DNA from 4 places in the Paenibacillus sp. FSL R10-2782 genome. Region 2 is predicted to be linked to each of the others. Evidence: riboswitches for the same ligand, from Rfam matches in the RefSeq annotation. Region 2 holds a riboswitch; each other region holds the start of a gene.
What was found. Region 2 has a riboswitch for cyclic di-AMP ahead of NST83_RS13105 (3D domain-containing protein). Riboswitches for the same ligand answer to the same signal wherever they lie in the genome.
Positions count from the first base shown of each region.

Region 1: it holds a riboswitch for cyclic di-AMP, as region 2 does, so the genes downstream of both, NST83_RS19450 (TrkH family potassium uptake protein) here and NST83_RS13105 (3D domain-containing protein) in region 2, are expected to answer to the same signal.
Region 3: it holds a riboswitch for cyclic di-AMP, as region 2 does, so the genes downstream of both, NST83_RS00140 (G5 domain-containing protein) here and NST83_RS13105 (3D domain-containing protein) in region 2, are expected to answer to the same signal.
Region 4: it holds a riboswitch for cyclic di-AMP, as region 2 does, so the genes downstream of both, NST83_RS00540 (C40 family peptidase) here and NST83_RS13105 (3D domain-containing protein) in region 2, are expected to answer to the same signal.

Region 1 covers NZ_CP151951.1:4,291,648-4,299,234, reverse strand. The annotation lists gene uvrC (excinuclease ABC subunit UvrC) at 1-533, shown strand, start outside; gene NST83_RS19455 (type II CAAX endopeptidase family protein) at 502-2,232, opposite strand; cyclic di-AMP (ydaO/yuaA leader) riboswitch at 2,496-2,645, shown strand; gene NST83_RS19450 (TrkH family potassium uptake protein) at 3,022-4,362, shown strand; gene NST83_RS19445 (TrkA family potassium uptake protein) at 4,381-5,058, shown strand; gene NST83_RS19440 (LysR family transcriptional regulator) at 5,064-5,969, opposite strand; gene NST83_RS19435 (succinate dehydrogenase cytochrome b558 subunit) at 6,196-6,870, shown strand; gene sdhA (succinate dehydrogenase flavoprotein subunit) at 6,977-7,587, shown strand, end outside.
Region 2 covers NZ_CP151951.1:2,902,350-2,909,936, forward strand. The annotation lists gene NST83_RS13095 (NADH:flavin oxidoreductase/NADH oxidase) at 1-224, opposite strand, end outside; gene NST83_RS13100 (polysaccharide deacetylase family protein) at 530-1,336, shown strand; gene NST83_RS13105 (3D domain-containing protein) at 1,512-2,180, opposite strand; cyclic di-AMP (ydaO/yuaA leader) riboswitch at 2,188-2,360, opposite strand; gene NST83_RS13110 (amino acid ABC transporter ATP-binding protein) at 2,609-3,331, opposite strand; gene NST83_RS13115 (ABC transporter substrate-binding protein/permease) at 3,318-4,781, opposite strand; gene NST83_RS13120 (M20 family metallopeptidase) at 4,930-6,108, shown strand; gene NST83_RS13125 (hypothetical protein) at 6,169-7,245, shown strand; gene glgA (glycogen synthase GlgA) at 7,362-7,587, opposite strand, start outside.
Region 3 covers NZ_CP151951.1:25,168-32,754, reverse strand. The annotation lists gene rsmA (16S rRNA (adenine(1518)-N(6)/adenine(1519)-N(6))-dimethyltransferase RsmA) at 1-394, opposite strand, end outside; gene rnmV (ribonuclease M5) at 402-947, opposite strand; gene NST83_RS00140 (G5 domain-containing protein) at 1,095-2,243, opposite strand; cyclic di-AMP (ydaO/yuaA leader) riboswitch at 2,513-2,795, opposite strand; gene NST83_RS00135 (TatD family hydrolase) at 2,997-3,767, opposite strand; gene NST83_RS00130 (HD domain-containing protein) at 3,809-5,092, opposite strand; gene NST83_RS00125 (AbrB/MazE/SpoVT family DNA-binding domain-containing protein) at 5,423-5,677, shown strand; gene rsmI (16S rRNA (cytidine(1402)-2'-O)-methyltransferase) at 5,802-6,683, opposite strand; gene NST83_RS00115 (tRNA1(Val) (adenine(37)-N6)-methyltransferase) at 6,680-7,435, opposite strand; gene yabA (DNA replication initiation control protein YabA) at 7,525-7,587, opposite strand, start outside.
Region 4 covers NZ_CP151951.1:134,126-141,712, forward strand. The annotation lists gene motA (flagellar motor stator protein MotA) at 1-74, opposite strand, end outside; gene NST83_RS00525 (hypothetical protein) at 262-555, shown strand; gene NST83_RS00530 (4a-hydroxytetrahydrobiopterin dehydratase) at 675-974, shown strand; gene NST83_RS00535 (GNAT family N-acetyltransferase) at 1,050-1,556, opposite strand; gene NST83_RS00540 (C40 family peptidase) at 1,860-2,360, opposite strand; cyclic di-AMP (ydaO/yuaA leader) riboswitch at 2,366-2,503, opposite strand; gene NST83_RS00545 (hypothetical protein) at 2,788-3,615, opposite strand; gene NST83_RS00550 (M1 family metallopeptidase) at 3,627-5,639, opposite strand; gene NST83_RS00555 (YwhD family protein) at 5,764-6,270, shown strand; gene NST83_RS00560 (PTS glucose transporter subunit IIA) at 6,575-7,081, shown strand; gene NST83_RS00565 (MBL fold metallo-hydrolase) at 7,200-7,587, opposite strand, start outside.

The DNA.
Region 1 (7,587 bases), 1.4 Mb from region 2:
GTTCGGTACAGGGGCCTGATGATTATGAAACGATGCGTGAGGTCATTCGGCGTCGATATGAGCGTGTGCTCAAGGAAAATCTGGAGCGCCCGAATTTGATCGTCGTCGATGGTGGACGCGGACAGATTAAGGCCGCTGTGGATGTGCTGGAGAATGAACTGGGTTTGTTCATTCCTGTATGTGGTCTGGTGAAGGATGCCAAGCATAGAACCTCTCAACTACTGGTGGGGGATTCTCCCGAGGCCGTGACACTGGCCCGCAACAGTGAAGAATTTTACCTGCTGCAACGGATTCAGGACGAGGTTCACCGATTCGCCATTACATTCCATCGTGAACAACGGGGCAAATCCATGGTAACCTCTCGTTTGGACTCGATTCCGGGAATTGGCGAGAAGCGGCGTAAGCTGCTGCTTAAGCATTTTGGCTCACTTAAAAAAATAAGAGAGGCCAGCGTCGAAGACTTCCGGCCTCTCTCTATCGGTGATAAGCTTGCGCGTCAGATTATAGCTGCCCTTCGGGAGGAGGAGTCGTAGAATACGGCTCTTCTTTTTTTATGGGCTCAAACATGACTCGATTTGGTTTCTTTGGACTAAACCAGTACATGATATAGGCCACAACGGCAGGGAGCACGATCCAGAATATACCTGCGAACAGGTTCACGCTATCTCCTAGCGTCATCACACTCAGTCCCATCAGAATGCTGTCAAAAATAACGTGGCTGAACATGGCGGCAATAAAGCCGTAGCGCAGAAACACAAAACTGAACAGCAATCCAAGGAAGGTCAGCTCAATCGGTCTGGAAATGACCGGATAGATCGGATACAGTGTGTGCCCGAGTGCCCAAATCAGCGTGGTAATCAGACAGGCAACAAAAGTATTTCTCACCATCTTTTTCACCATCGGGATACCAAACAGACGGTATACGGCTTCCTCTCCAATGCCTGCCATCCATGCCATAATCGGCAGTAACCATGGATAGGCCATATTGTAAGGAGATTGTGTGGCATCTGTTGTGGAGAACGTATGAAGCGTACGCTCCAGCACAAAGAACAAAATGGATTGTACACCGAGTAAAATAAAGGCCCACAAGTAGCCCACATACATACTGCGAAGCACATACAGTCCGTAGCCCGGCTCTTTGGCGCGTGGCCATGCATTCAGTCCAACCTTGCTCATCAGCCCGTCACCGCCGACCAAGGAGAAGTAGATTGCTACAGCCATTACGAAGGAAACCACGACTTGCAAAATCATAAGAAATATAAGTGCTCCCTGACCACCTGCTTCTGCTTGCAGTATAGGCAGCATGTTAAATGTCCCTGCCATACTGGCAGCAAAATATACAATGGACAGCACAATGCCACGTACAAAGGAAGTGTGGCGTCGTGTGAGTGAGGCGTATACGATGGCAAGTATGCCCAAAACCAAGCTTAATAAGGCATAACCCGCGTAGGTCATCCAGTTTGCCCAGTACGTTTGTTTTTTGACATAATCCGTATAGGACGATGGGGCCGAAAAGCTTTGTGTAAACGAGCGAACATCCCCGTCTTCAAAAGTAAAGGCCAGTGTAAGCACCGAGGAACCGATTTTCTTATCGTCCACGGTATACTTCAATCCACCCTCGCCTGCGGTTGTCGCGAGCTTCAAGTCCGACGGCTTAAAGCCAAAGCGTTTTACCCAGGCTGTCGCTGCCTGCTCCTTCGCTTCCAGCGTCATGTCTCCCTCGGCTGCACGTACAAGCCTGCTACGTGCTTGCTCATCCGTAGAAATATCAGCTTGTGTGTAACTGGTGCTGGAGGTCATTCGTTTAAAGCTAACGACTTTGCCAGTGGACAAATCTACATGAATTTGCAGTTTGCTTTTGGAAGATGGTTCCTGCAAATCGACACGGAAGGTTTCGTAGGGATACCTTTTTTTCCAAATACGATCATACTGTTGAAGCAGCTTTTCTCTGGATAAATAACCGTACAAATCCGTCTCGGCCTGATAGGTCACCAGAGGCTCCTTAGACCGTAATTCGGTATAGCCCAGCTCGGAGCGGGCGAAGTCCAGTGCGTGCATGACTGCTTCCTGCTTGCTGATGACCTTGGCATTCGTCAGTGCTTCCGGATTCGGATTACTAAACGAGGGAATAAGCAATTGAAAGACAAAAAAGCAAATCAGGCCAATCCCGCCCAGCAAGCCTAATCTTTTGAAGTTGGCCGTGAGCACGACCGGTTTCCCGATAGGATTCATGAGTTTCCTCCTTAATCTGTAAATAAGAACATCCATTAAAGATATCATACTGCACAGGTTCCCGCCAACAGACCTACGATATTCATGAAAATGGAGTGAAAGCAGTTTAAAGTTTCAATAAAATTAGATAAGTTGCGATTAAAGGCGGCGTATTCTCCAATTACCGCTAATTTAACGTTATTTCGGCGAAATCGGTTTTGTGCTCTGTATATAGAAGGATTATAATCTGTTGAGACAATGCATATGAAATATATAGTTAACGATATACAATTGAGCCGAATTTCCATAGGAAAACGGGGGAACCATGTTACTGGGGTGAATTTTACAGCCGGTCCCGGACCGGAAGTGTGAATAGGGCATACTGTGCAGCCCGAATCCGTCAGCTAACCTCGTAGGCTGTGAACAGGAACCAAGTCAGGCACTCGGATTTCCGGTGTCTTTTTTTGTGTTATTAAAACGTAGCTGAGTTAAGCCCGCTTCGCGATCCATTTGATCTTCCGATCGCTGTTTTCTCTAAAAGAAACGGACTAAAGAAACTGAAAAGAGATTGGTGATTTTATGAGCTGGCAGTAGCGGAGGGGGCAGAATGGTTCTGAAGAAGCGAAGCGGTTGCCTGAAAGCTTTCCATAGGAAAGCTCGCATCGTAAGCATAAGCTACCACCGGATTTTAACCATTAAAAGGGCTTAAAAATCAGAAAAAAATCCGGGGGTAACAGCAATCATAAGAACAATCTGCACCCGGAGCGTCTCCATGCTCATAATTCACCAAGTAGGAGCAGTGATAAATAGATGAATCCCAATGCAAGATGGCTTCGGCTTTCTCCACCGCAGATATTCGTTGCGGGTTTTGCCATTATCATTCTTATAGGCAGCTTGTTGTTAATGCTGCCGATTTCCAATACAACGGGGAAGCCGCTTGCATTTATAGATGCTTTGTTTACAGCCGCCTCCGCAACCTGTGTTACAGGTCTTGTCGTTAAGGATACCGGTACCTTCTTTACCACCTTTGGTCAGGTGGTTATCGCTGCGCTGATTCAGATTGGCGGTCTCGGCTTTATGACGATGGCTACTTTGATTGCGCTGGTATTCAAGCGCCGCATTTCCTTGCGGGAGCGCCTGATTTTGCAGGAAGCGATGAACCAGACCTCTGTTGAGGGAATTGTCGGATTGATCCGCAGGGTGTTGCTGTACTCCCTAATCATTGAGGGCGTGTGCGCCACGATATTCGCGATTCGCTGGTCCTTTGATATGCCCGTAGGCAGGGCGATTTATTTTGGAATCTGGCATGCCATTTCCATGTTTAACAATGCGGGCTTTGATTTATTCGGTCACTTTCGCAGCCTGACAGGTTATGTGTATGATCCTATTGTTAATTTTACAGCTATGTTTCTGATTATTTCGGGTGGCATCGGCTTTGTGGTTATGTCGGACCTGGTAGAATACCGCAAGCGTGGGAGACTTTCCTTGCATACCAAGGTGGTACTCAGTATGACGGCTACCCTGATCGTAGTCGGCACGCTTGTCATCTTTGTATTCGAGTTTACCAATCCGAAGACACTGGGCTCGCTGGATTGGGGTGGAAAACTGCTGGGATCTTTATTCCAGTCCGTAACACCGCGCACCGCAGGTGCCAATACGTTAGATATCGCTGGCTTGCGACAGGCTACGCAGTTTTTCATCATTATATTGATGTTTATCGGTGCTTCTCCTGGCTCTACTGGAGGCGGGATTAAGACGACAACGTTTGCGCTGCTCATTGGAGCCGTGATTTCGATGCTGCGAGGTCGAGAGGATATTGTACTGTTCAAATACCGGCTTGCGCAGGGGCGAATTTACAAGGCTTTGACCATTACACTGCTGGGGTTGCTGTTTGTGATTGGCGTGACGATGATTTTGTCAGCAACCGAGGATCATCATTTTCTAATGATATTGTTCGAGGCGGTGTCTGCATTTGGGACGGTGGGATTGTCGATGGGACTTACACCTGATTTGACGTTTATAGGCAAGCTGGTCATTACCCTGACGATGTTTGCAGGTAGACTCGGCCCACTTACACTGGCGTATGCGCTAGGACCCAAAAAGGGTAAGGAATTATATCGTCATCCGGAAGGCAAAATGATTATAGGATAAGGGAGTTCTAGAGTAGATATGAAAACGCAGCAGTTTGTAGTTATTGGTTTGGGACGATTTGGCTCAAGCCTGGCTTTGCAATTGGTAGATATGGGGTGCGAGGTGCTAGGCATCGACCGGAATGAGGATGTTGTGGACAGTATGAGTGAGCTGTTGACGCATACCGTCGTGGCAGATGCTACAGATGAGGATTCGCTGCGATCATTGGGCATCCGTAATTTCGATTGCGGCATTGTTGCGATTGGTGCTGATATTCAGGTCAGCATTCTGGCTGCCATTTTGCTAAAGGAGCTGGGTGTGAGCAAAGTCGTTGCGAAAGCGATTTCTGTGCTGCACGGACGAGCGTTGGAAAAGCTCGGTGTGGACCGGGTCATTTATCCCGAGCGAGATATGGGGATACGAGTCGCGCATCAACTGGTTACACCTAATTTGCTTGATTATTTGGAGCTGTCCAAGGAATACAGCATTGTGGAACTCAATGTTCCTGCATGCCTGCATGGCAAAACGCTATCTGAGCTGAATGCCCGTACCCGCTTTGGTTGCAGCATTGTGGCGCTTCATACGGCGAACGGTATTCTGATTGCACCAACAGCGATGGATCGGCTAAAAGCAGACGATATTATGGTCATCATCGGCTCCAATGATAATATCGGCCGCTTTGAGGACGAGGTCGTTAACGTTAATGAAGAAGGCTAACCCTGCTACACCATACGATAGCCGGCAAACGATGCACGTGTCTCGCTGATCCAGCGCCGTGCTGTCGGTCCCAGATCGGTCGTCTCCGAGTAGATAAGGGAGGTGGTTCGCCGTGTCTCTTTCAAATCAGGCAAGTACAGCGGGGTTAGCCCATTATCCCGCAGCAACTCGTTGCGCAAGTAGGATTTGGGCAGCAATGCCGAAGCCTTGCAGGTCGGCAGGAGGCGCACAATCGCCTCGAACGAGTCGATTTCCATACGAATATCCGGCATGATCCCGCTGCGCTGGAACAGGTCATCCGTAAGACTGCGATACCAGGTTCCCTTGGAAAAAATAATCATTGGCAGCCCTTGCAAATCTTTCATCGAGGCTGTTTCCGTCTTCATCGTTAATTCATGACCGATCGGAACGACTAGCTCCAAATGATCGTCAAACAGGGGAATGCAGCGCAGGCCGGCCTCATGAATGGCAGACCCGACAATACCGGCGTCTGCTTTTTTGTCGCGCACAAAAGCGACGATCTCATGGGTTTTGCCTGTGAGTAGCTTCAGCTCGGTTTGGGGATGCTTGCTCATGAAGGCTTCGACGAGAGTAGGCAGCGTTGTTTGGAGTGTCGTCAGACTCGCACCCAGCGTAAGCATGCTCTGGGCTTCGTTTTTGTGCTGTGACAGCTTTTGCAAAAAGCGGAGCTGCCGTTGCCGTTGCTCCAGCGCGAAGGTATATACAAATCGGCCTGTTGATGTAATTTCGAGTCGTTTGCCCCGTCGATCAAACAGGTTCACACCCAGCTCTTCCTCCAGCTTGGCGATTTTGCGGGACAGGGCGGGCTGGGAGAGATTAAGCAGCTTGGAGGCTTTATTCAGACTGGATTGCTCGACAATGACGGCAAAAGCGTTCAATTCCTCAAACAAATCATTCACTTCCTCTCTATATGCAAAAAAGACATAACAATTAATACGTATATTGCAATTCCATTATAAGCCGAAAAGGAGTAACATGAAAGCGACACAAGATGTTCACACTTTTGTTTTCTCTTTTAAGAAACATCTTGCTGGACATTTCCTGTCGGGAAATGTCATATTATATGTTATATTACTATTGAAAACGCTATTTTTGGGAGAAGGGAGCATTACCTAGATGAAAGGATTTTATTCCAGAAAGCTACACTCGCTTCTTGGTGTCATTCCGCTGGCTCTATTTTTTGTAGAGCATTTGGTGACCAACTTCACAGCGGTGGAGGGCGGCAAGGAAGGATTCAATCGCAGCGTGGCCTTCCTGAATGGTCTGCCACTTGTTATTGTGCTTGAAACGTTATTTATCTACTTGCCATTGCTGTTCCATGGAATCTATGGCTTGTATATCGCTTATCAGGCTGATCCGAATGTCAAAAATTTTGGCTATTCGCGTAACTGGCGCTTTCTGTTTCAGCGCATTTCCGGTGTGATTACGTTCGTATTCATTATCTGGCACGTATATGATACACGTTTTCAGGTGGCTTTGGGTCATGTAACACATGAGCAGCTAGGCGGTGTGATGCATGGCATTGTGACGAATCCAGTCTATTTTATCCTTTATTTAATCAGTGTCGTTTCGGCATCCTTTCACTTTGCAAACGGACTATGGGCTTTTATGGTCAGTTGGGGGATTACGGTGGGACCGCGTGCACAAAAAGTGTCCTCCTATATCTGCATGACCTTGTTCGTGGTTGTATCCATCGGCTTCATCGCTTCCCTGTTGGCATTCCGCAGCGCGGAATTCCAGGAAACGGCAACCGCCTTGATACAAAGCAGTGCTATTCAACAGCTACTGTAAAAAATGAATGTACACTTTACGTGTTTGCAATACATCGTTTGCAGATTCTATTTCTTATGGTAAAAGAGGATTTGGCTAAAATCCTGAAAAAAAGGAGTGAGCAGAAATGGCAGCATCCAACATTATTGTCGTGGGCGGCGGCCTTGCGGGTCTAATGGCTACGATCAAGGCGGCAGAGGCAGGAGTTCACGTTCATTTATTTTCTTTGGTTCCGGTCAAAAGGTCCCACTCCGTTTGTGCTCAAGGCGGCATCAACGGCGCGGTGAATACGAAGGGTGAAGGCGACTCGCCCTGGATTCACTTTGACGATTCAGTCTATGGCGGGGACTTTCTCGCAAACCAGCCTCCGGTAAAAGCGATGTGCGAAGCGGCCCCGGGGATTATCCATCTCATGGACCGCATGGGTGTCATGTTTAACCGGACACCGGAAGGACTGCTGGATTTCCGCCGCTTTGGGGGGACGCAGCATCATCGGACCGCCTTTGCTGGAGCGACGACAGGGCAGCAGCTTCTGTATGCACTTGATGAACAGGTACGGCGCTGGGAATCTGAGGGCTTGGTGACCAAGTATGAAAACTGGGAGTTTTTACAGGCTGTACTGGATGATGAGAGTATCTGTCGCGGCATCTGTGCGCAGGATTTGCGCACGATGGAAGTGAAGACCTTTGTAGCAGATGCGGTTATTTTGGCATCGGGCGGTCCTGGCATTATTTTCGG
Region 2 (7,587 bases):
ATGCCCAGATCATGATCTGTAATGCGTCCATCCGGGTGGACCCCCGTCATTTCCACAATAATCAGTCCGGTACCACCTACTGCCCGACTAACGTAATGGACATGATGCCAATCATTTGGCTTTCCATCTTTGGCCTCCACACTATATTGGCACATCGGGGGCATTACAATCCGATTTTTTAAAGAAAGTCCCTTTAATTGATAAGGAGTAAACAAGTCGGTCACTTTTATCCATCCTTCCTTTAATTCCATCTCTGTACAATATGAATTGCAACCCCATTATACACCAGCTATCACTGGATACCGAATCCATTAAAAGGCTAAAAGTTGCGAAAATGCTGCTGTTTTCGGTCAGGATTAATAGAATATGTGCCTTTAGCTTCGTGATCTTCACTTACATCCGTTGCCACAGGGCATTTCCACTCAATCACTCAATAGTCTAACCTGTTTAGCAGCATAATTTCAATATGTCAGGTGCATAATAAATGAAAGCAACAGAAGGTACCACTGCACGGAAAGGGGGGATACATATGCCGTACAGGGGATTATTGCCAATCATGGCACTGTTACTAGCATTTTCGAGTTTTCCCGTTCACGCGGATGCGCCTCCCGATATCGGAACGCCCCATCCCAAGGAAGCGGCTGTTGTTTCTTCAGCACATAAGAGCAGAGAACGAGCCACTCCCACATTAGCCATGCTTCGAAAAAAACATGCGGATATTTTCAAAATGTGCGGTCCGCATACTCAGCAAATTGCCCTGACTTTTGATGACGTGCCCGATTCCCGGTATACGCCGCAGGTTCTGGACATTTTGCAAGCGAATGGGATTAAAGCAACCTTCTTTATCGTCGGTCACCGTGCGGAAAAACACCCTGGCATGATTCGCCGTATCGTACGTGAAGGCCATGCCTTAGGCAACCATTCCTATACTCATCCGGATTTTAGGAAAGCTTCACCGGAACGCTTTCGCAACCAGATTAAGAAAACAGAACATATTTTGGAGGCCACCGTTGGCTTTCGCCCCAAGCTGATCCGCCCACCCTATGGTGAAATTACGGAGCCTCAGATCCAGTGGGCGCGTCGTCACGGCTACATGATTGTGAATTGGAACGTAGACTCCCTCGATTGGAAGGGACTCAGTAAAACACAAATTCAGCGTAATGTGATCCCGGCTACCGGACCAGGCTCCATCATTTTAATGCATGCAGGTGGAGGTCAAAGTTCCAATCTGAAAGGCACTGTTCAATCCCTGCCGGGTCTCATTCAGTCGCTGAAAGCCAAGGGCTACAAATTTGTCACGGTTCCACGGCTACTTCATACCTCGGAGCGGAAATAACATTAAAAGGGCTGTCTTACCAGCAGATGCATTCTGCTCGTCAAGACAGCCCTTTTTTAATCGACAAAACCCATATATGAATCCTGAACCTGCGATTAAGTTATTTGATTATAGATCACAGATTATAGTTTACATAATATATATTATGTAAACTTAATTCATTTGCTTATACAGCCTATTTATCAATGACGTACAGCTTCACATTCTGAAAACCAAAGTCACTCACAAAAGATGGGCTGCCTGGAATGAAAATATCTATCCGTTTCCCCGTAATGGCGCTACCCTTATCGCGTGCTACGGCTACAAAAGAATGATCCGGCAAACCCGGGTGGGAATAGCCTGTAACCAACACTTTCGTACCCAACGGAATTACGTTTGGGTCAACCGCAATCGTACCAAGCTTAAGCGGATTTCCGAAATAATCCACCGCTCCCCATTTTCCATTTTCACTGGTTGCTGCGGAATACGCTGTAGCCTTCACGTCAACTACTTTGCTGTAGTTAAATGTTTTGCCCCATGCTTCAACTTGTTGACCGTCACCTGCCGGCGCTTTATCTGAAAGAAGCTGAGGCTTTGAATCCGAAGCAGCCTTTACCTTGTTCTCGTCCGGCACCTTAATTTGTACTCCTGCATATATATTGCTGGCAGCAAGATCTGGGTTCTCCTTTTGCAGATTCTCTACAGATACCCCGTAACGTTGAGCAAGTAAAAAGAAGGTATCACCTTCCTTGGCGGTATGAAGCGAAGCGGCGTCGGCTACCCCGGCTGTCTGCGCCAATCCTGCAATGGCTGCTGCCAGCACCGCAAATTTCATTGTTTTTCCAATACGTTTAAGATGTTTCAAAAGATATGTACCTCCTCTGTTATGCCTGCGAAGTTAGCTGTCGGATTCGGACTCAGGAGAAGCCCTATGCTTGTGCAATTCACCCCTAGGCACCTTCCATCCATTCGTATGAAGACGGATCAGAAGTTACTGCCGTTGTTACGTCCCCCGCACTTCCCATGGTTTTGGGTCCCGCATTCAGCGTCTAAATGTAGCTGTCTGCTGCCCCGGTAAGTTTTGGCTCACTGCATAATATCACAATTTTGTAACCTTATCTGCATGAAAATGTTGGGAACCCCGAATATCATACTACATCTGTTACAATTTTGTCATCATGAAATCGAAATCAGTTACAAAAATCTGAACGAGGATGACAAAAAAAGAAAAAAGCCCTCCCGTCAAACTTCCACCGCGGAGGGCTTGCTTCATAGCCTTTACAAGCTCATTTCTTACAAAACCTTGGCAAGAAAATCCCGGGTACGATCATGGCTTGGAGTGCCAAAAACCTGCTCCGGTGTACCTTGCTCCACAATTTGACCGTTATCCATAAAGATAATGCGGTCTCCTACCTCGCGGGCAAAGCCCATTTCATGTGTCACGATGACCATCGTCATGCCACCCTCAGCCAGCTTCTTCATCACGTCCAGCACCTCCCCGACCATTTCAGGGTCCAAAGCAGAAGTCGGCTCATCGAAGAGCATCACATGCGGCTGCATCGCCAAGGCGCGTGCAATCGCAATCCGCTGCTTCTGTCCGCCGGAAAGCTGATTGGGATAGGTGTCCTTTTTGTCTTCAAGCCCAACGGTACGCAGCAGCTCCAGCGCAATTTTCTCCGCTTCCTTTGCTGACTGGCCTCTAACCTGAGTTGGCGCAAGCGTCAGATTTTGCAGCACCGTTTTGTGCGGGAACAGATTGAAATGCTGGAACACCATCCCCATTTTCTCACGAGTCGCATTAATATTATGACCACGGGCTGTAATCGGCTCGCCCTCAAACAAAATCTCCCCATCGGTCGGCTGCTCCAGCAGATTCATACAACGTAAAAATGTACTTTTCCCCGAACCACTCGGGCCAATGACGACAACAACCTCGCCTTTTGCAATATCTATATCAATGCCTTTTAAAATTTCATTTTTGCCGAACGATTTACGCAGTTGTTTAACGGTGATCACTGGCTCTCAACTTCCTTTCCCATAAACCCAACAGCTTCGACAAGCTGAATGTCATTACAAAATAAATAGCAGCCGCGATGACGAACGGACTTAATCCTTCGTAGGTGATGTTCTTAATGACTTGGGCCTGATACATAATATCCACCATACCGATGGTAGAAATGATGGAGGACTCTTTAATAATCGTAATAAACTCATTGCCGATCGCAGGCAGTACAGACTTGAACGCTTGCGGTAAAATGACGTGACGCATAGCTTTGCCTCGTCCCATACCGAGTGAACGGGCCGCTTCCATCTGACCACGGTCCACTGCCTGGATACCTGCACGGAAAATTTCAGCCAGATATGCCGAGCTATTCAGAGATAACGTAATAATACCGGACTGAAGTGGCGTAAAATTGACGCCCAGCGTCAAAGCAACTCCATAATGGATGATCATAAGCTGTACCAGCATAGGTGTACCACGAAGTACCTCTACGTAGGCTGTACCCAACCATTCAATGATACGTACACCACTCATCCGCAGCAGAGAGATGATCAGACCAATGATAAATCCGAACAGTACCCCGAGCGCAGACAACAACAACGTGTAGCCGATACCCGTAGCGTAAAAGCTGCGATATTTCCAAAATATATCCACGATGTTGTTGGATGAAACCTGTCGATCCGCAGAGAGCGCACTCGCTTCCGTGGAAAACTTTTCAATAGACCCGTCTGCTTTCAGACGAGCCAACGTTTTATTTACAGATGCCAGCAGTTCAGCATTTCCTTTACGAATACCTACAGCTGTTTCTGCTCCCTCATCCTCAGGCACCGCCTTGGCGAGTGTTACAGTGCCATCCAATGTGTATCCTTTAGCGACAGTGTCTTCAATCACTACAGCATTCACACGTTGGGTCCGAAGCTGGAGCACCAGGTCGGAGATTTTATCCAGTGAAGTTACTGAGGCATTGGGCACTTTCTGAGCAATTTCCTCTTGGATACTCCCCTTTTGTGCTCCGATCTTCTCGCCTTTCAAAGCAGCCATCGTCGAATATTTGTCCTTATCCTCCGGGCGTACCATGATGACTTGCTTGGAGTGGTAGTACACATCCGAAAAATCAATACTCTTTTTGCGTTCATCCGTCGGTGTCATACCTGACAGAACCAAGTCTACGCGGCCACTTTGCAGAGCAGGCAGCAACGAGTCAAAGCTCATGTCCTCAATGACCAGCTCTGCACCCAGATCCTTGGCAATTTCATTGGCGATATCAACATCAAAGCCAACAATGGTATCCTTACCGTTAATTACTTTATGAAACTCATATGGCGGAAAATCGGCACTCATGCCGAGTACAAGTTTTGGCTGTGTCTTCGCTTCCGTCCCGTATGCAGTAAGCATCGGAAGACCAGCCAACAGCAAGATAACCGCCGTCAAAATCAGGGCGGTAAAACGATATGCCTTTTTCAATCTTTTTTTCTCTCCTTAAATTCTTTATAATAAATAAGATTGTGTCATTATAAATGAATATGCATGATTATGCAATGAGTGTTATATTACAAATTCAGCATTTCTAACGTAGTACCCACATTACAGCTTATACAAAGGAGTTTTTAGCATGGGTTTTAAACAGACGATTCAACATACAATTGAGCAATATGCCCAACGTTTTAAGAACATCTCGTTATATATTGGTGCAAATCCTGAGCTGGGGAATGAGGAGTTTTTGGCAGCTGCTCGTCTCAAAGAGGAATTGACTTTTCACGGATTTGAAGTGCAGACTCCTGTTCTGGGTATAGAAACGGCTTTTATTGCGACTTATAAAGCTGCAAAACCCGGACCAGTCATCGCTTTTCTGGCGGAATATGACGCCCTCAAAGGCTTGGGACACGCATGCGGACATCATTTGATCTGTATGATGAGTACAGGAGCAGCTGTCGGTCTCAAATCGGTCATTGACGAGATCGGTGGAGAAGTACGGGTATACGGCACACCTGCCGAGGAAACACGCGGTGCCAAGGTTCCTATGGCGGCTGCCGGGTTGTTTGATGATTGTGATATAGCGCTCATGACACATCCTTATGACCGTTATGAAAAATCAGGCAAATCGCTGGCGATTGATGCCGTACAATTCGAATTCTTTGGGCAATCCGCTCACGCGGCGGCCAGTCCCCACGAAGGTATTAACGCGCTGGACGCGGTGATTCAAACGTTCAACGGAATCAATGCGTTCCGCCAGCAGGTGAAGAGTACGGTACGTATTCACGGCATTATTAATCAAGGAGGCCAAGCAGCAAACATCATTCCTGATTATGCCTCTGCCCAATTTTATGTACGGGCTGCTACACGTCATGAACTGAATTCATTGACTCGCCGCGTCATTCAAATTGCCGAAGGAGCGGCCCTACAAGCGGGGTGTCGTCTGAAAACCTCGAATTATGAGACATCTTATGATGAAATGGTGACTAACCGTGCGCTCTCCGATGCCTTTACCGCAAATTTGGTGCTGACAGGCATTCCGCAGGAGGACATCACGGAGGGCGAAGATCACGGCTCCATGGATATTGGAAATGTGTCGCTGCACTGTCCCGCCATTCATCCGTACATTCAAGTTATTGACGAGAAGCACGCCTTGCATACACCTGAATTCCGCGATTTGGCGATGCAGGATCGGGCGCTGGAAGGAATGTTGTTAGCCGCCAGAACCTTGGCCTGGACCGCATGTGATGTAATCACGAATCCTGAGTTGCTGACACAAATTAAGGAAGAATTCGCTCTGCTGAAAAGCAAAATTTAAAATTTTAATTTCGCCAAATTTTTAATTTCGTCTTCTCTCCAGAAAGGAGCAGCAGTCATTATGAATCATATGAGCAGCTTTTGGGTGTTGTTTATTGTGGTCGATATCATTATTTTGTGGTTCTTTTTTCGAGCATTATATCGAAGGAACAGGGAAAATCGAAAGACACGCCGCCGTAATGCATTTTTTCTTAGCTCCCCGTCTCCCTCTTCCCTTGAACAGGGGCGTCATAAGGAGATTATAGAACTCATGCAGCTTCTGGAACGATCTATTCCAGCCTCCTACGCTCATAGTGTAAGGCGGCGTGTGATGGATGCCCATCCTCACCTGACGGATCAGGAATATGATTGGCGCTGGAATGAGCTAAAACGATATTTTATGCTATGTGCAATTATGAATCGGGTGCCCATGTTCAGTCCAGATGTGGATGAACTGTGGCACGAAATGCTAATGTTTACGCGAGAATACCAGCAATTTTCGGAAGCCTTCTTTGGCCGCATGCTGCACCACGCCCCTCATGCCAGCTCACAGCCGATGCCGGATGAACGGGCATGGTTTGACTGGCTGTATGTGGAATGCTTTGGCTGGAACCGCTATAGTGCAAGCCTATGGGGGACTTTTTTTAATCATCCATTACCGAATAACGAGCTTGCACACTATTACAAGCTGACAGCTTCCGGGCAGCCAGCAGGCGACCGTTGGAATATGCAGGAGGGCATCGGCATCTCTCAGCAGGCACAGCAAGCGGTTCAGAGGATTATGGACCATCTGTGTAATCGGGTGAATGAAGCAGTGGATGATCCAGATGGCAGACAGCTGCCGAAGGTCAACTATTTGCAAATTGATTATTTGCTGTTGGCCGTCGTATGGTATTCTTGGTATCAGCCCCATCAATTTGCCTTGCACATGCATCCTGATGCTACAGGAAGTGCCGCATTAGCAAGCTCGTCAGGCTGTAGTTCAGCAAGTGGCTGTTCGAATTGGGATACGCACGACTCGAACCATCACTCTTGCCACGGAAGCTCCCATGATGGTTGCTCATCTCACCACGATTCAGGTGATTCCGGCGGCAGCGATTCCTCGTGCAGCAGTAGCTCCTCATGCGGAAGCAGCTGTGGTGGAGGCGGAGGCGACTGATCACAGTAAAAAAGGGCATCCCACAGAAGCCAATATTGGCTTCTGTGGGATGCCCTTTTTCCATTGTACTTTGTCAGTTCTACCTTGTTCAGGCACTCCTGCCTGGTCGACTTAGCTCATTCGTTCCCTGTCAGTGAACGGTAAATATCCAGATACGCTCCCGCCGACACATCCCAGCTGTACTCTCCTGCAAAAGCAGTGCTCGTAAGCTTGGACCAATGCTCAGGCTGGCGATAAAAATCAACCGCACGACGAATCGTATGCAGCATATCATGCGCATTGTAATTTTTGAAGCTAAAGCCATTCCCTTCGCCTGTAGACTCGTTGTAAGCAAGTACGGTA
Region 3 (7,587 bases), 2.7 Mb from region 2:
ACGGCAGATTAGCGACGACGCTCACTTTACTGACCTCGGCAAAATCCGAAGCAAACACCTCTCGTAAATCCAGCTTCAGCACATCCCCATGGCGTACCTTCACATGCTCATAAGGGGCCAGCACCTCTTCGAGAATAGGCAGAAGTCGCTGGTCAATCTCGACAGCTGTAACTACCTTGGCCGATTGCGCCAGCTTCTCGGTCAAAGCGCCAATCCCCGGACCGATCTCAAGGGCGCCCTTCGTGTCGTCCAATCCCGCAGCATTCACAATCTTGTTCAGAATATTTTGATCAATCAAAAAATTTTGTCCCAAACTCTTTTTGAACGAAAACCCGTGCCGCTGAATAATTTCCTTCGTGCGCCGCGGTGTTGCTATATCTTGAATCCCTGTCATACGGATATCACATTCCTTCACTTTCAATTTGTGCCAGCGCACCGGCAAACTCCTCACGGCTGATCTGGAACACAGCGAGCCGTTTATGTAGCTGCTTACCGTTACAGTAACCAATACCCAGCACATTACCCAAAGCCATACGTCGTGCAGCAGCATTCGGGTGGGTGATCAGTCCGGCGTCAATCAGGTCCGCCCAATCGATTAGCGGATCGGCCCCTTCCACCGTCGTATGCACCCGTGCGAGAGCATGTCTGATCGCTTCAGGCGAGGCATTCTCCACGCCAATATCCCCTTTGCGCGTCGCTTCTGCCTCTGGTATAAAGGCCTGCTTGCAGCCGGGCACCTTGGAGGCGATAATTTTGCGGATACGCTCCCCTGCATGATCGGGATCGGTCAAAATAATGACACCCCGCCGCTCCTGCGCCAGCGCAATTTTGCGCAGCGTCATTTTATTAATGGCTGAGCCGCCCGTTTCTATCGTATCCGCTTCGACAGCACGACGAATAGCCACCGTATCATCCCGACCCTCTACCACGATCACTTCCTTGATCATTTGCGTTTCCCTCCACTGCTACACAGTAAGCTATATTCATCTTTCCCTGCTTTTGAAAACAAAATAAGAAGAGGATATCCTCTTCTTAGCATGGTATAACTATGATGTTAATACTATCGCATTGCCCTTAACATATACAACACGTTTTTAGTTCATTTCAGGCTTCTCGGGTCCAATCACGTAGACGGTTTTACCGTGCTTCCGACCAAACTGATTGGCTTGACTCAAACTCTCATAATACACATCGATTTTGTGGCCTTTAATCGCGCCACCGGTATCCTCCGCACGGCGGAAGCCCACCCCTTCAATATACACCCACCAGCCGATTGGAATCACATTCGGATCGACAGCGATGGTGCGTCCTTCCGTGACACGTGAGCCGGATGCAGTACGTGTACCGATACCTGGCTCCTGTGACGAATACGCCGTCATGGAGACGTTTTGTAACACTTTGCTGTAATTAAAATTCACACCTGCTTTACGGACAGCATTGCCTGAACTAACCCGTGTAGACTTAATGGCATCTTCAGGACCAACGGAAGCAGCCAGAACGACCGGCTTTTTCTTCGTTCCTACTGCAATCACCTTATCCACACGATTCTGCGCGACTTCCTTGTTTACCAGCTGCTTGGATACCAATTTTCCGTCATGGTATACCTTTTGAACATGCTGGACCACAACACCTTTTTTACCGCTTTGGATAACCCGATTATCGCCTTTATAGAGACTTGGATCGGCCGTTTTGATGACCTGATAAGGTACCTGTTGCTTCTGTTCGACCTGCTGTTTCTTCACACGGACGATTTTTATGTCCATGTTAGACGAAACAGGAGCATCTAGAGCAGGATAAACTTTATCATTTGACGATAATTTATAGCCCGAGGTGCGAATGGCGCCCTCTACTGTATTTTCTGTTGTGTACAACTTTTTCGTCTTATTGGCTAAGGATACTTTGACCTGATTGGCACGTTTGATGACAACGCGATCCCCATCCTGTACTGCTCCGTTCAGCGGCATTGATACCGTATCATGCGGCTGAAGCGAAATCGAATGCTCTTTGAGCAAATCTTGGAGCTGGGATTGCCGAGTTTCTACCGCAGATGCCTTACCGTCGATGACAAAAAAGACCTGTTTTTTAGACTCAGTGTACACCAGAATTGAAATCATAATCGTTAGTGAGATTAGAAAAATAGCAACCAAAGCAGCCTGGCGCACATTTTCCTGCTTCCAACGCAATACGTAAGACATGCTGGATGAGCGTGACTCATGGGTCTCCTCTTTTTGGAAAATGCCCATTTCCTCCGTCCTCCTTACATAGCCCGCCGTCTGGAGTAAGACATAGTTGAGATTGACGTGACTATAACAGATTTTCTACAAGACAAGCCCGTAATGCGACTGTCCTGCACCATGTACCCGTCTTCGCGGCATGCTGTCCTCCCCTGTTTAATCACAGTATGATGACAGATTTTCTTTTATTCACAACAAAAAAAGCCAGAAAAGAGACTTAGAGAGCTCTTTCGTGGCTTCCGGCATGTGCGAATATGCGGAAAAATCATGCACGAGATGGCTTCTCTCTTGTTACGCTTACGGGGTTAGCTGTCGGGTTCGGACGTAGAGAGACGCCCTAGCTTGGGTCAACCGCTCATGGCGGTTGCCTTCACATTCACCCCGAAGACCCAGAAAGAAATCGAAATACGGCCCCTCCACCTGTTCAATCCCATCCGGGAAAAGAATTTCGGTCGAGCCGGCTGGCGGAAGAGACGTTCCCTTCTTGCCCATACGCCGGACGTACTGTAAGCCATATCGGTTCCCCCGTTCCCTGTAAAAGGGACTCAGCGAGACTGGTTCATGAAATGAACTGTTGATGTTTACACTCAAACAACAATTCACTGAAAAGATGATATCCTGTTTCTATGCATGTTGTAAAGCAGGTTTCAAGTACATTTTTCAAAATATTCGGTTAAAATATTGTAATATTCTTGAGTTTCCTGCAACAAATTCATGATTAGCTTCGTCTATCTCTTTATTTTGATTGATTTCTTCCCTTTTTCACTTAATGTCAAATCGTTCCAAGGCATTTTGGGTCGTTATGGACACTAATTCCTCCAACGTAATCCCCTTGATTTGGGCAGCCGCCTCTGCGACCAGTCCCACATGTGCGGACTCATTTCGCTTCCCGCGGAACGGATGAGGTGTTAGATAGGGAGCGTCCGTTTCAATGAGCAGACGGTCCAGCGGCACCTGTGCGAGTACCTCCTTTGGCTGCTTGGCATTTTTGAACGTTATCGGCCCGCCAAAAGAGAGATGAAAGCCCATATCCAGCACCATTTTAGCCGTCTCCCAGCTTCCCGAAAAGGAATGCATGACTCCGCCAACCTCACTCGCTTTTTCTTCACGCAAAATCTTAACAATATCTTCATGCGCATCCCGGTTATGGATGACAATTGGCATGTTCAGCTCACGAGCCAGTCCAATCTGGTTGCGTAGCACCCGATGCTGTACATCCTTGGGTGATGTGTCCCAATAATAATCCAGACCAATCTCCCCGATCGCCACGACTTTCTTATGACTGCATAACGATGCAATCCATTCCAGATCTCCCTCCTGCATCGTAATCGCATCCTGTGGGTGCCATCCAATCGCCGCATAAATAAAATCATACGTTTCGACCAAATTCATGGTAGACGGAATGGTCTCACGGTTAAATCCGATATTAATCATGCGGGTTACTCCCGCTTCGACAGCACGTGCTATTACTTCTTCCCGATCTTCGTCAAATTGCGGGGCATCCAAATGAGTATGAGTGTCAAATAAATTCAAAGCTTTTGTCTCCTTTTTTACTTTTATTAGCATATATTTGTCTATTGTTTGACAAAATAATTCCTTATTTCGGCAGGAAGCTTGTCCTTTACCCCATCCAATTTGTTTTGGGGATAGTACATGTGATATTTACCTCGGTGAATACCGCTAATGGAGCGCACAATTTCCGATACTTCGGAAATTTCTCTCACCTCTCCTTTACGTCCAAGGAGTAAAATCTGGTTATCCGTCGACCCACCCTGACGAAACACATCATAAGGAAGATCCGTCGGAAAATCAATTTCCAGATCATATTCGGGATGCAAACCAACCTGCTTCAGCGCTGTCCGAATGTCGTCAATGGTATCTGTATCCATATTTTCAATCTCTACATATTTATACAGCTTGCGATCCATAAAACGGGTGCTCAAATCACTTAAAATCTCATCCTTTTCCCGTTTCCATTGACTGAATACTGTCTGAATCAAAGACTCGTCGAGCATCAAATATTGTTCCACCGTAAGCTCTCCCCGAAAGAGATCCGGCAATGGTTCCAGCAGAAAACTAAACTCATATCCGTTCCTAAACAGCTCCTTCGCCCGCTTGAAAATTTTACGCAATAAAATTTCCGAGCTGCGCGTCACAGGATGAAAATAAATTTGCCAATACATCTGATAGCGCGACATTAGATAATCCTCCACCGCATGCATCCCTGACTCCTTCACTACAATTCTTCCATTATGAGGACGCAGTAGCCGTAAAATACGATCCAGATCAATGGTGCCATAATTGACGCCTGTTGAGTGAGCATCCCGCAGCAAATAATCCATACGGTCCGCATCCAATGGGCTTGTGATCAGGTTAACGACAATCGGCTTGTCATACGTTTTGGCAATGACCGCAGCCACCTTCGTCGGAAGCTCCTCATCGACTTGCCGCAGCACAGCATTAATCTCTGTATTCCCCAATACAATCCGGCATGTCCAATCCTCGTGGTTCATATGAAAGGCTTCTTCAATGGAATGGGAAAACGGACCATGCCCCACATCGTGCAACAAAGCCGCACACAGCGCGACTAAACCTTCTTCCTTCGGCCAATCGGAAAATTCGCCGCGTTCAAATTGGGAAATAATACGCCGTGTAATCTCGTACACACCTAGCGAATGCGAAAAACGACTATGCTCCGCTCCATGAAACGTAAGATAGGATGTACCCAACTGCCGAATGCGGCGCAAGCGTTGAAACTCTGGAGTATTGATCAGACGCCATATCACTGTATCCTGAACATGGATATAGTTATGTACCGGGTCCTTAAAAACTTTTTCTTCACTAAGTGGCTGGTGCAAGATATCAGCTCCTTTAATATTCTGAATAATGGATTAAGATACAATAAAATCCTAAACGATCTCCTTCATTCGACATAATTTGTCGTAATATGTCGAATTACGACTTTTCGACATTTCCAAATCGACAAATGGCTAAAACCGTCAATAAAATAAGGTAATTCACACGCATCATGCTCTTTATTCTAAATACTTTTGCATAATTAACCTGTTAGCAAATTTTTAAGGTTGACTGTTTTGGGAATCGTTGGTATAGTAAATATCAGAAAAGAGAAGAATTTGTCGAATCATGACACTTATATTATTTTAAAGGCGAGAGGAGCCTGATTTATTATGATGAAATCCACTGGTATTGTAAGAAAAGTTGACGAGCTCGGACGTGTTGTTATTCCAATCGAATTGCGCCGCACATTGGGTATTGGCGAAAAAGACGCTTTGGAAATTTATGTTGATGGCGAACGCATTATGCTCAAAAAATACGAGCCTGCTTGTATTTTCTGCGGAAACGCCGAGAACGTAATTTACTTCAAAGGAAAAATTGTTTGCCAAGATTGCATCTCAGAAATTCCAACACCTGTGACAAACTAAGATTTTTAGTATATAATAGACTTATGAGAGATTGTTAATTCTAACCTTTTTCATATATACTCCTTGTTGCCTTCCACGGTTTGAACCCAACCGTTGGAAGGCCCTTTTTTGTTTAAGGAAGTTTTTATAAAAGGGCGTTATATACATCCCTTTTGGAAATGGAGCGATCGGTAGCTGTACGCTTCATAGCGTCCTTGCGTGTCAGCCCTTCTGTCTCATAATGCGCAACGTGGGCCTCCAATGATAAGGACTGCCACCATGCCTGTCGCTCCTCTTCCTCTTCTGCTTCGTTTTTTCCTTCAACTACCAGGCAATATTCACCAAGCGGTGGATGCTCCTCCAGTCTGGCAAGACATTGCTCCGCCGTTCCTCGTACCCATTCCTCATGTAGCTTGGTCAACTCACGTGCAAGCACCACTCTGCGTTCTCCCAGTGTTTCCTTCAATACCGTCAACGTCCGCACAATACGATGAGGGGATTCATAAAACAGGATCGTGCCATGAGATACCTGAAACGACTGTAGCAGCCTCTCCAGATCCTTTTTCTCCCGTGGAGGGAATCCGGCAAATGTAAATCTTTCCGTATCCAGTCCGGAGGCAATCAAAGCAGACAGTGCTGCGTTCGCACCGGGAATGGGAATAACGCTAACCCCCGCCTCCAGCGCCAGCTTGACCAGATCCGAACCCGGGTCCGAAATGGCCGGCAGACCTGCATCGCTGACCAGTGCCAAATTTTTTCCTTCTATTATATAACGTATCAGCTCAGGCCCACTGGCAGCTTTATTATGTTCATGATAGCTGAATAGCATTTCCGGCGTAATATCAAAATGTGTGAGCAGTTTGCGCGTCTGCCGCGTATCCTCTGCTGCTATAATACTGCACGATTTTAAGGTGTTAATCGCCCTAAAGGTCATATCGTCCAGATTACCAATCGGTGTAGCAACGAGATACAGCTTGCCCCGTTCTTCTCCGCCGGTTATAAAACTTTTTTGCACCGCTGCCTTCACAGTAAATCCCCCTTGCTTACTTCTCCATAGATATCCCTTATTTCCTGAGTATAATTCCCATTCTCCTGATATACAATGAGCGGCGGCAACAGACGAACCTCCGGCTTACCATCACATAGCGCCTCGATGAGCACCATATTCGCCTCCATATGAGCCCGTGGGTGGACAAACCGAATCCGTTTCGGCTCCAGTCTGTTAGCACGCATCAGGGTTATAATCTCACCCAGCCGCTGCGGACGATGAACCATGGACACTTTTCCGCCATTACGGACAAGCCGGGTACATGCCTGAATGACCTCTTCCAGCGTACAATGCACCTCATGACGTGCAATCGCCTGATGAGGGTTTAGCTTAATATCGCTACCGTTTAGCGGCATATAGGGGGGATTTACCGTAATTGCATCATATACACCATGCCCCGTGATTTGAACCAGCTCGCGCAGGTCCCCTTCCCGAATCTGAATCGCTGCCTCCAGTCCATTCAGGCTGACGCTGCGTCTAGCCATATCTGCCAAGCGCGGTTGAATTTCAATTCCTTCGATAGCCGCTTTGGTTCGTGTCGTTAGCAGCAGGGGGACGACCCCGTTGCCTGTACACAGATCCAAAATCTTCCCACGTTGCGGAATACCGGCAAACCGCGCTAGCAAAACCGCATCCATGGAGAAGCTGAACACCTCATCACTTTGGATAATACGCAGATTATGCGACAATAGATCGTCAATTCGTTCGGACTTCTGTTCATTTTCGTACATAGCGCTCTCCCATCTTTTTACCCCAAATCGTTCTGAACCCATACTTCCTTACAAAAAAGCCGTAGGCACCTTGCTCCTACGGCTTGTTTTTATTTATTCAAAAATGACAGACAGAAAAGGCAATCGCCTTCCGTTCGCAAATGTCCGTAATA
Region 4 (7,587 bases), 2.8 Mb from region 2:
GCACCTTTGAGAATCATCCCGACGACCAATGACACAATCCCGAGTACAAGTCCAATAATGGTTGAAATTTGCATGATACACCTCATCCATGAGAATAGATTTTGAATCCTTTCATGCCGCCGGGGTCGTCCTTGCCCCAGGCACGTCATTACAAGACGGATTATAGTATTTATCGACAAAACTCTCTTTTTTGTTAAGTACGAATTTCCGGTATAATAAGGTGATTATGTAATGAATGGCGGAAGAATTGGAGGAAATGGCATGGGAGTGAAGCACGGACGGGAGTATGAACAAATTTTGAACGATTTGACAGAGGCTGTGGGACGCATTCCAGATAGCTATGAATTTTTCGAAATGGAAGCAGAAGATTGGGACAGGCTGGACCCGGCAGGGCGTCAGGAAGTCAATGAAGCACTGGCTGAAGATCTGTTTTATGCGCTGGGTACAGAGCCTGTTATCGCTGTGGGCAGCGGCGTTGTTATCTATGAACCGGGGCGGCACCGTATCTATGTGCTCATTGGAGATGAGGAGTTGACGTCGGTACCTTTGATTTGAACAGGCCGTTTTATGGATTTATCAACGGGGCCGTGGTAATATGGACACCAATATATCGTAGTTTTGGTCGCATTCAAAGCGGCTGAAAGGCTTCCGTACAAACAGGGAGGAGTCGTATCATGCCTTTTACACAAGGAGAGATTGAAGCACATCTGGAGAAGCTGGAGGGCTGGGAACTGGAGGAAGGACGATGGATTGTCCGGAAATATAATTTTTCCAGTTTTATGAAAGGGATTGCATTCGTGGATGAAGTTGCTGCTATATCGGAAGCATTTAATCATCATCCATTTATTACGATTGATTATAAGACCGTGACCCTGCGTTTAACCTCCTGGGATGACGGTGGCATTATGGCCGTGGATATTAAGGAAGCCCAACAATATAATGAAGCTTTTGAGAAAATGCGTAGCAGTCATTGAGCTAATCGTAGCCTGCCGTATGATAAAAGCGCCTTCGATATACAACAATGCTGTTGTATGCCGAAGGCGCTTTTATCATAGAACACGAGGCTGGTGGTCGGGATGATATACCATACAATGAAACGCCTTCTTGCCATCGGGAGTCTGACGTTCATAGGTATCGGTAAGCTCAAATCCGGCTGCCTTGTAAGCACGGATGGCGCGCCCATTCCAGGTCAGCACCTCCAGATCAATTTCATTCTCAGGATTGCGTCGTCTGGCTTCCTCGGCAATGGCACGGACAAATTCGGCGCCTCTGCCATGTCCACACAATCCGGGATGCATTCCCAGACCTAGCCGGGTCACGCCAATCATCGGGAAATATTGAGCAAATCCGGTTAGTATGTTCTCGTCGTCCAATACGGCTACGTATTGATCTTGGCGAAGCGAGGGGCTTCCAAATTCGACCTCAAGCGCCTTCATTTGTTCCCAAGGCAGCCAGCCGTATATATTGTAGGGTGGATCATAGCGCCACTCACATATCGCAGCCGCCTGCTGCTCGTCCATCGGCACGATTCGGTAGTTAGATATTGAGGCAGGCATGTCTTCCCGTCCTCCTTTTACAAGTACTTAAACCATTAACAACAGATTGTAGACAAGTTGCAGGGGATTGGCAAGCGTGTTTATTTCATACCCAAGTCGGGTATACATTCAATAAGAAGGCTTTACTGCTCATATGCTCCCCCCGCCGTGACGGTAAAACCGACGATGTTCGCAACAACTGAAACCTTTTGAGGTGTCAGTTCGTCAGTAAAGATAACGTTTCTGATGTCGCGGACATAAAAAACCGCAATTCGATTCCGGCCAGAATCAAATTGCGGCTCAGGTTAGCTTGCTGTTCGTTAGTTATTCTACGTTGTCGTCATCAGGAGTTTCAGAAGCTACAGCGTGGTAAGCATCTGTGCTCATAATTCTTTTGGCACCGACATATCGGTTAGCGTAATAATTTTCGTTCAGTGAGCTAACAACTACACCACGTGAAGATGAGGAGTGGGCAAATTTCCCTTCACCCATGAAGATACCTACATGGGAAATGCCTCTACCTGTGGTGTTGAAGAACACCAGGTCTCCAGGTCTCATTTCATCGCGGGATACGGAAGATCCCATTTTGAATTGTGATCCGGATTGATGCGGCAGTTTAATTCCCAGTTTTTGATATACATACATTGTGAAGCCGGAGCAATCGAATCCGTCGAGTGTAGTGCCTCCGCTTCTGTAGCTCGTTCCTTTGGTATCTTGGATGACCTGGTCCATCTTGGAGTCTGCAAATGCACTGCCGCCACCGAATGTAAAAGATGTAAAGGCAATGGCAAGACCCATGACTGCGATTGTTAGTTTCTTCTTCAAAAAAAATATACCCCTTCCAATGCCTGCGAGGTTAGCTTAAGGATTCGGTAGAAGGTTCCCCTATGACCACTCTGTTGCGAGATCAATTCACCCAAACTGGTTCCCCCGCTTCCTAGGTGCCAGGAATTAGGCTTAACTTAAGATGTGCACCTTGGAGAGCAGTATTCACGATAACGATGCTTTAAGGTAAAGGTTACAATAAAGATTACAAAGTTGTTACTATCAGTTCACTGCGATTATTGTAACAAAGTCGGCTGGCTTTGGCAAATGTTTCATCGCAAAAAGTTACAAAAAAATCTGCTCCCTTTATCGCGGGAACAGATTTTGTTAAGAGTATTCAGTTATGTGCCGTTTACATGGATAGGAATGGATATAGATAGTCGCCTTTCGACAGCCAGAAATTGCTCAGGAGGAACGGAGTGGGGGTTCAACCTCTGCCGGAGATATCGGTATGCCATAGGCGGTACTGTGAACTGATGTGCCATAGCCTGACCAGACTGGTAACAAAATGATACGTTTGCTGGAGAATGAGTGCCAGCATGCCAGTCCAAATCATCGCCACCGTGCCGAATAGGCCAAGGACAAGCAGCACACCTGCGCCGAGCAGAAGCGAAATACCGATAGCCGGGAGGATTTGGCGAAAGAAGGCGAGCAGCGACGGCAGTATGGCGTGACCACCTACGGTGCCTAACTGCATGTACAGGATGCACTGGCGGATGAACCAGCCATAGGCGATCCAACCGATGGCATAGGGCAGCACATGCAGCAGATAGGCGGGAGATTGCAGCGCCCCGGCTACGATAGGGTAGAGCCTCGGCACCACCCAGAAAGCAGGGAGCAGCAGGAGCCCAAGCTCGATGATGTAATAGATAATAGATGATAAACCATGACGTTTCATTCCACGGAAGAAAGACAGACTTTGCGGCTCGGTTGCATGGGTGTGCAGACTTTGGTATATTCCCGCCCGGATGAAGGGGGTAATCAGTATACGCAGCGCCGTTGCCCCCAGTAGTATCCACAGATACATATGAACCTCCCGGTTGTCCGTCAGGGCAATATGGCTCTCCATCCAAAACAAGGTCTTTCCCAGTTCGTTTTGACCCTGGTCAGGGTAGCGCAGCAGCAGGGGAGTAACGGCGGATTGTACCACTCGATAGAGAAAAACGCCCCATAGCAGTCGATACAGAAACAGAATGATGACAATATAAAATTGTATGCGCACAAGCGCCCAGCCTTCTTTTATAACAATACGCATCTATAGACACCTCACCATGACAGACTTCCAAGCATTGTCTCCAGCAGCTTGGTTACACTTATGCTCCAACGGGTCTGTGTTTTCTCGTCCAGTTCGGCCTTCAGGTTGTTGTTGATATGCTTGTTCTCCAGTGCAATCGTGTACAGTGGATCAACAATCACATGAGAGACCGGGGATGCACTTTTAAGTCGATAGGTGGTGCTTTTGCCCATACCGTCCCATGCCTTGAATAGCGTTGTGCCGTCCTTGAAGGTAATTTGAACAGGGACCTTCGGATAATCGGCCCCTTTTTTGCTGAGTGTAATGATTGCTTCGTATCCGTTGGTCAGCGGGCGGTTCGTAATGCGATCTACCGAAAAGTCCGCCATCTGGCCGTCGTATACATATTGTTCAAAATAATGGCTCCACGAACGTCCGGTGGCTCTTTCGACGATACGCTGAAAATCCTGTGAGGTTGGATGCTTGAATCGATAGGTCTGGACGTAGGTACGCATAATTCGGTCCATTTTTTTCGCGCCGACCTGGCGTTCAATGCCACGCAGCACCAGTTTACCCCGAGAATAGGCATTTTGTGCATATTCAGTAGCCGAGCCGTACTTCCAGGACTCGCGGTTTAACGGCTGTGGGGAAGACACCTGTCCAGACTGTAACGGCAAGTTGGGGATCAGTCCGTACTCTTGCTCCATGAGTCGTTCCTCTGCATAAGAGGTAAAGCCTTCATCCAGCCATGGTTCCTCAAATTCGTTGTTTGCAACCATTCCATAGAAATATTGATGCCCAATCTCATGAACAACTGTCCGCTCCAGATTGTAGCCGGGATTCAGATTATCCGCGGCTGCGGCTGTAATCAGTGTGGGATACTCCATGCCGCCCGCGCCGCTGCCTGCTTTGGGTGGTACAACGATGGACAGGGTCGAATATGGATAAGGCCCGTACCACTTGCTGTAATAGGAAAGAGCGGCCTTGGCTGCGCTCATATAACGTCCCCGGAGTTCCTTGTGCGATGGGTCGAGATATAGCTTGACTTTGACTCCCGGTACCTCAGCAGAGGAAAATGGTTCTTCTACAGCTACAAAATTTGGTGAAGCGGACCATGCAAAGTCGTGCACGTCATCGGCATAGAATTGATATATTTTCTGCCCATTTTGCCGGATTGCTCCACGGGTAGGGAATCCAGTTGCGGCCACGATGTATGTTTCGGGCACTCGAATACGCACACTGTAAATTCCGAAATCGGCGTAAAACTCGGAGTTTCCATGATACTGATGCAGATTCCAGCCTTCCTCGGCGCGTCCACGCTGTCCTGCGGTTTCATAGACGCTAAGTTTGGGAAACCATTGACCCGCCATGACAAAATCATCTGTTGCGCCCATACGTGCGAAGATGGCGGGTAGCTTTACCTCAAACTTCATATATAATGTAATGCTTTCACCGCCTCGGACCGGCTTGGGGAGACGCACCTTCATGAGCGAGTGGTCGTTCACGTTACCGTCATCCGGCTGCACATACTGTGTCCGGTGCATGAGGGATAAACCGTCTTCCGTTTTAAGTTCAGTTAGTGTCATGGAGCCAAAGCCGTTCTTGGGCATGGTGTCACTGCGCAGCTTGCCCCCGGATTCCTTCATAAAGGTGGTTTCCATGGAAGAGAAGGCATTGGGGTACAGGTGCAGATACAGATCATTCACGGTTTTTGTGCCCGGATGCTTCCAGGTGAGCGTCTCGGTGCCCCTTAAAACCTGCCCTTCTTCCAGGGACACGTCAATGTGGTATTCCACCACACGCTTGCTGAGAATTTCCGAAGCGGGCTGTGGAGGACTTTGGGGCACGTCAGGCAGGATGTTTGCTCCCAGGGGCTTGCCCATGTTTGGCGCAAGCGCAGACTCTGACTGGGAATCGTACGGCGGTTTGCCCAAGGATTGCAGATCCGACTCAGGTTGAGGCTGCCAGGCAAACCATAACGTCCCTGCGAGGAGACCGAGGGCTAGTGTAGACAATAAAACGATTTTGGTGTGTGCTGGGGTCATACAATGGATACCTCCCGTTGACAAGCATCTACAGCATGTATATGTTTGCTTTCGGGAGATTATTAGTTAAAATATTTATAGTGTAGAATGAGTGTCAAGACGGAAAATGGAGGCCTAGTGACGCATGAGCGAAAATCAGCCAGACGGCAAAAAACAGATTGCACTGAACATTGTCAGTGGCAAGAGTAAACATAAGGGTTTCGGCGCAGGTTCAATCGACCTGAACAGCATGTCCCCGGTCATTATTGACCGCGGCGAGGCGAAAATTGATGTCGGTGCCATGCATGCCAAAAGTAAAGTAGAACGCGGGATTAAGTTTTCTACCAATAAAGAGGATGTACCAAACGGGCGCCAGGTATGGCTGGTATGGGTAGCCGTGGATCGCACACCCGAAGGGCGTGTATATGGTGGAGCGACGGCTTGTGAGATGCTGATTGACGAAGAAGCCAAACGCGGCTGGAAAATCCTTGCTGATCACGTCAACCGTATGGATTACGCGCTCAAGCGCCGTTTCATGCTGGACGATCTCGGAAGCGAGGATAAAGCAGCGCTCAAAAGCCTGCTGATCTCGCATAACGAGGAATGGTGGGATGCCTCGCCTGAGGAATTGAAGCAGGCGCTGGAAGGGTAAGAGAAAGATCAACCACAGAAGCAGTTTCTCCGTATTTGGAGGAACTGCTTTTTTAACGGAGATAAGGAATCAGTAAAATATTTGAAGAAAAAAACTGTATTTACGTTATAAAATGAGCTACACTGAGAGCCGGGTTATTTTGCGATGATAGCGCCTTGACATCATGGAAAGGCATTCACTATAATTCAAATAGAAATTGGTTCCAAGCCGGTTTTTATTTATTTCTGGAACCGGTTCCTAAAAGGGTGTAGTTAAGTCCTATTCACTGTTTATGAATGTAATCTGTAAATAAGGTGGCATCGTTATGTTTAAATGGTTGAAAAAGAAGGTGGCTCCTCGTATTGAAGAATTCGACATGGTAGCACCAATTAGAGGACAAGTGGTTTCCCTTGAGGAAGTTCCAGATCCTGCGTTTTCTACGAAGGCTATGGGGGAAGGCATCGCTATTCATCCGTCTGAAGGCAGGGTCACGGCTCCTTTTACGGGGAAAGTCGCTCATGTGATGGAGAAAAGCAAGCACGCGCTGATCATTGAACATGAATCCGGTGTACAAGTTTTGATACATGTCGGGATTAATACCGTCTCACTCAAAGGGAAGGGCTTTAACCCTCATGTCCAAACAGGAGATAACGTTAAAGCGGGGCAATTATTGATGGAGTTTGATCTGGACGCTATTCAAGAGGAGGGATTGCCTGTAATTACTCCGGTAATCGTTCCAGATGGGCAAGAGATGATCAGTCATGTGGAAATATTGGAAGGCTCGTCTGCTTCTCCTGATGCACCTGTATTGAGAGTCTATTTGAAAGTCTAGTCAGTATTCAGCTTCCTACTTCGTAAGATCATTAGGTAAGTTCTTAGGGTTTAACAGTAAAATATGTAGGATAAGACTAACTGGAATTTCTGGTTAGTCTTATCTTTAGATAAGTAAGTCACAAACCGCATATTTCAGCTATCCGCCGATTACAATTGCCTTCGTAAAGCCCTCCATGAAAGCAAATCACTTTTTTTATATCATATGTGAGCAGATTTTTAAGAGATTCCTTCGCCATGTTATAATCATGACAGTATTGTGGATCTGGCCCCTGTAGCTCGCCACTCACTACGTTCAGAGCATCTCCTGCAATCAAAGTTTGACTGGTCTTATGATAGAAGCTTAGGTGCCCCGGTGTATGACCAGCAGTATCTACAACTACGATCCCTCCACAGAAGGGCAATTCCTCCCCGGGAACGATCGTGGAGTTTACGGCAGTCTTCGGGGGATTTTCAAGTGTGCGCCGGAATGCATGTCTCCACTCTACCGGGACAGATTCGGGCATG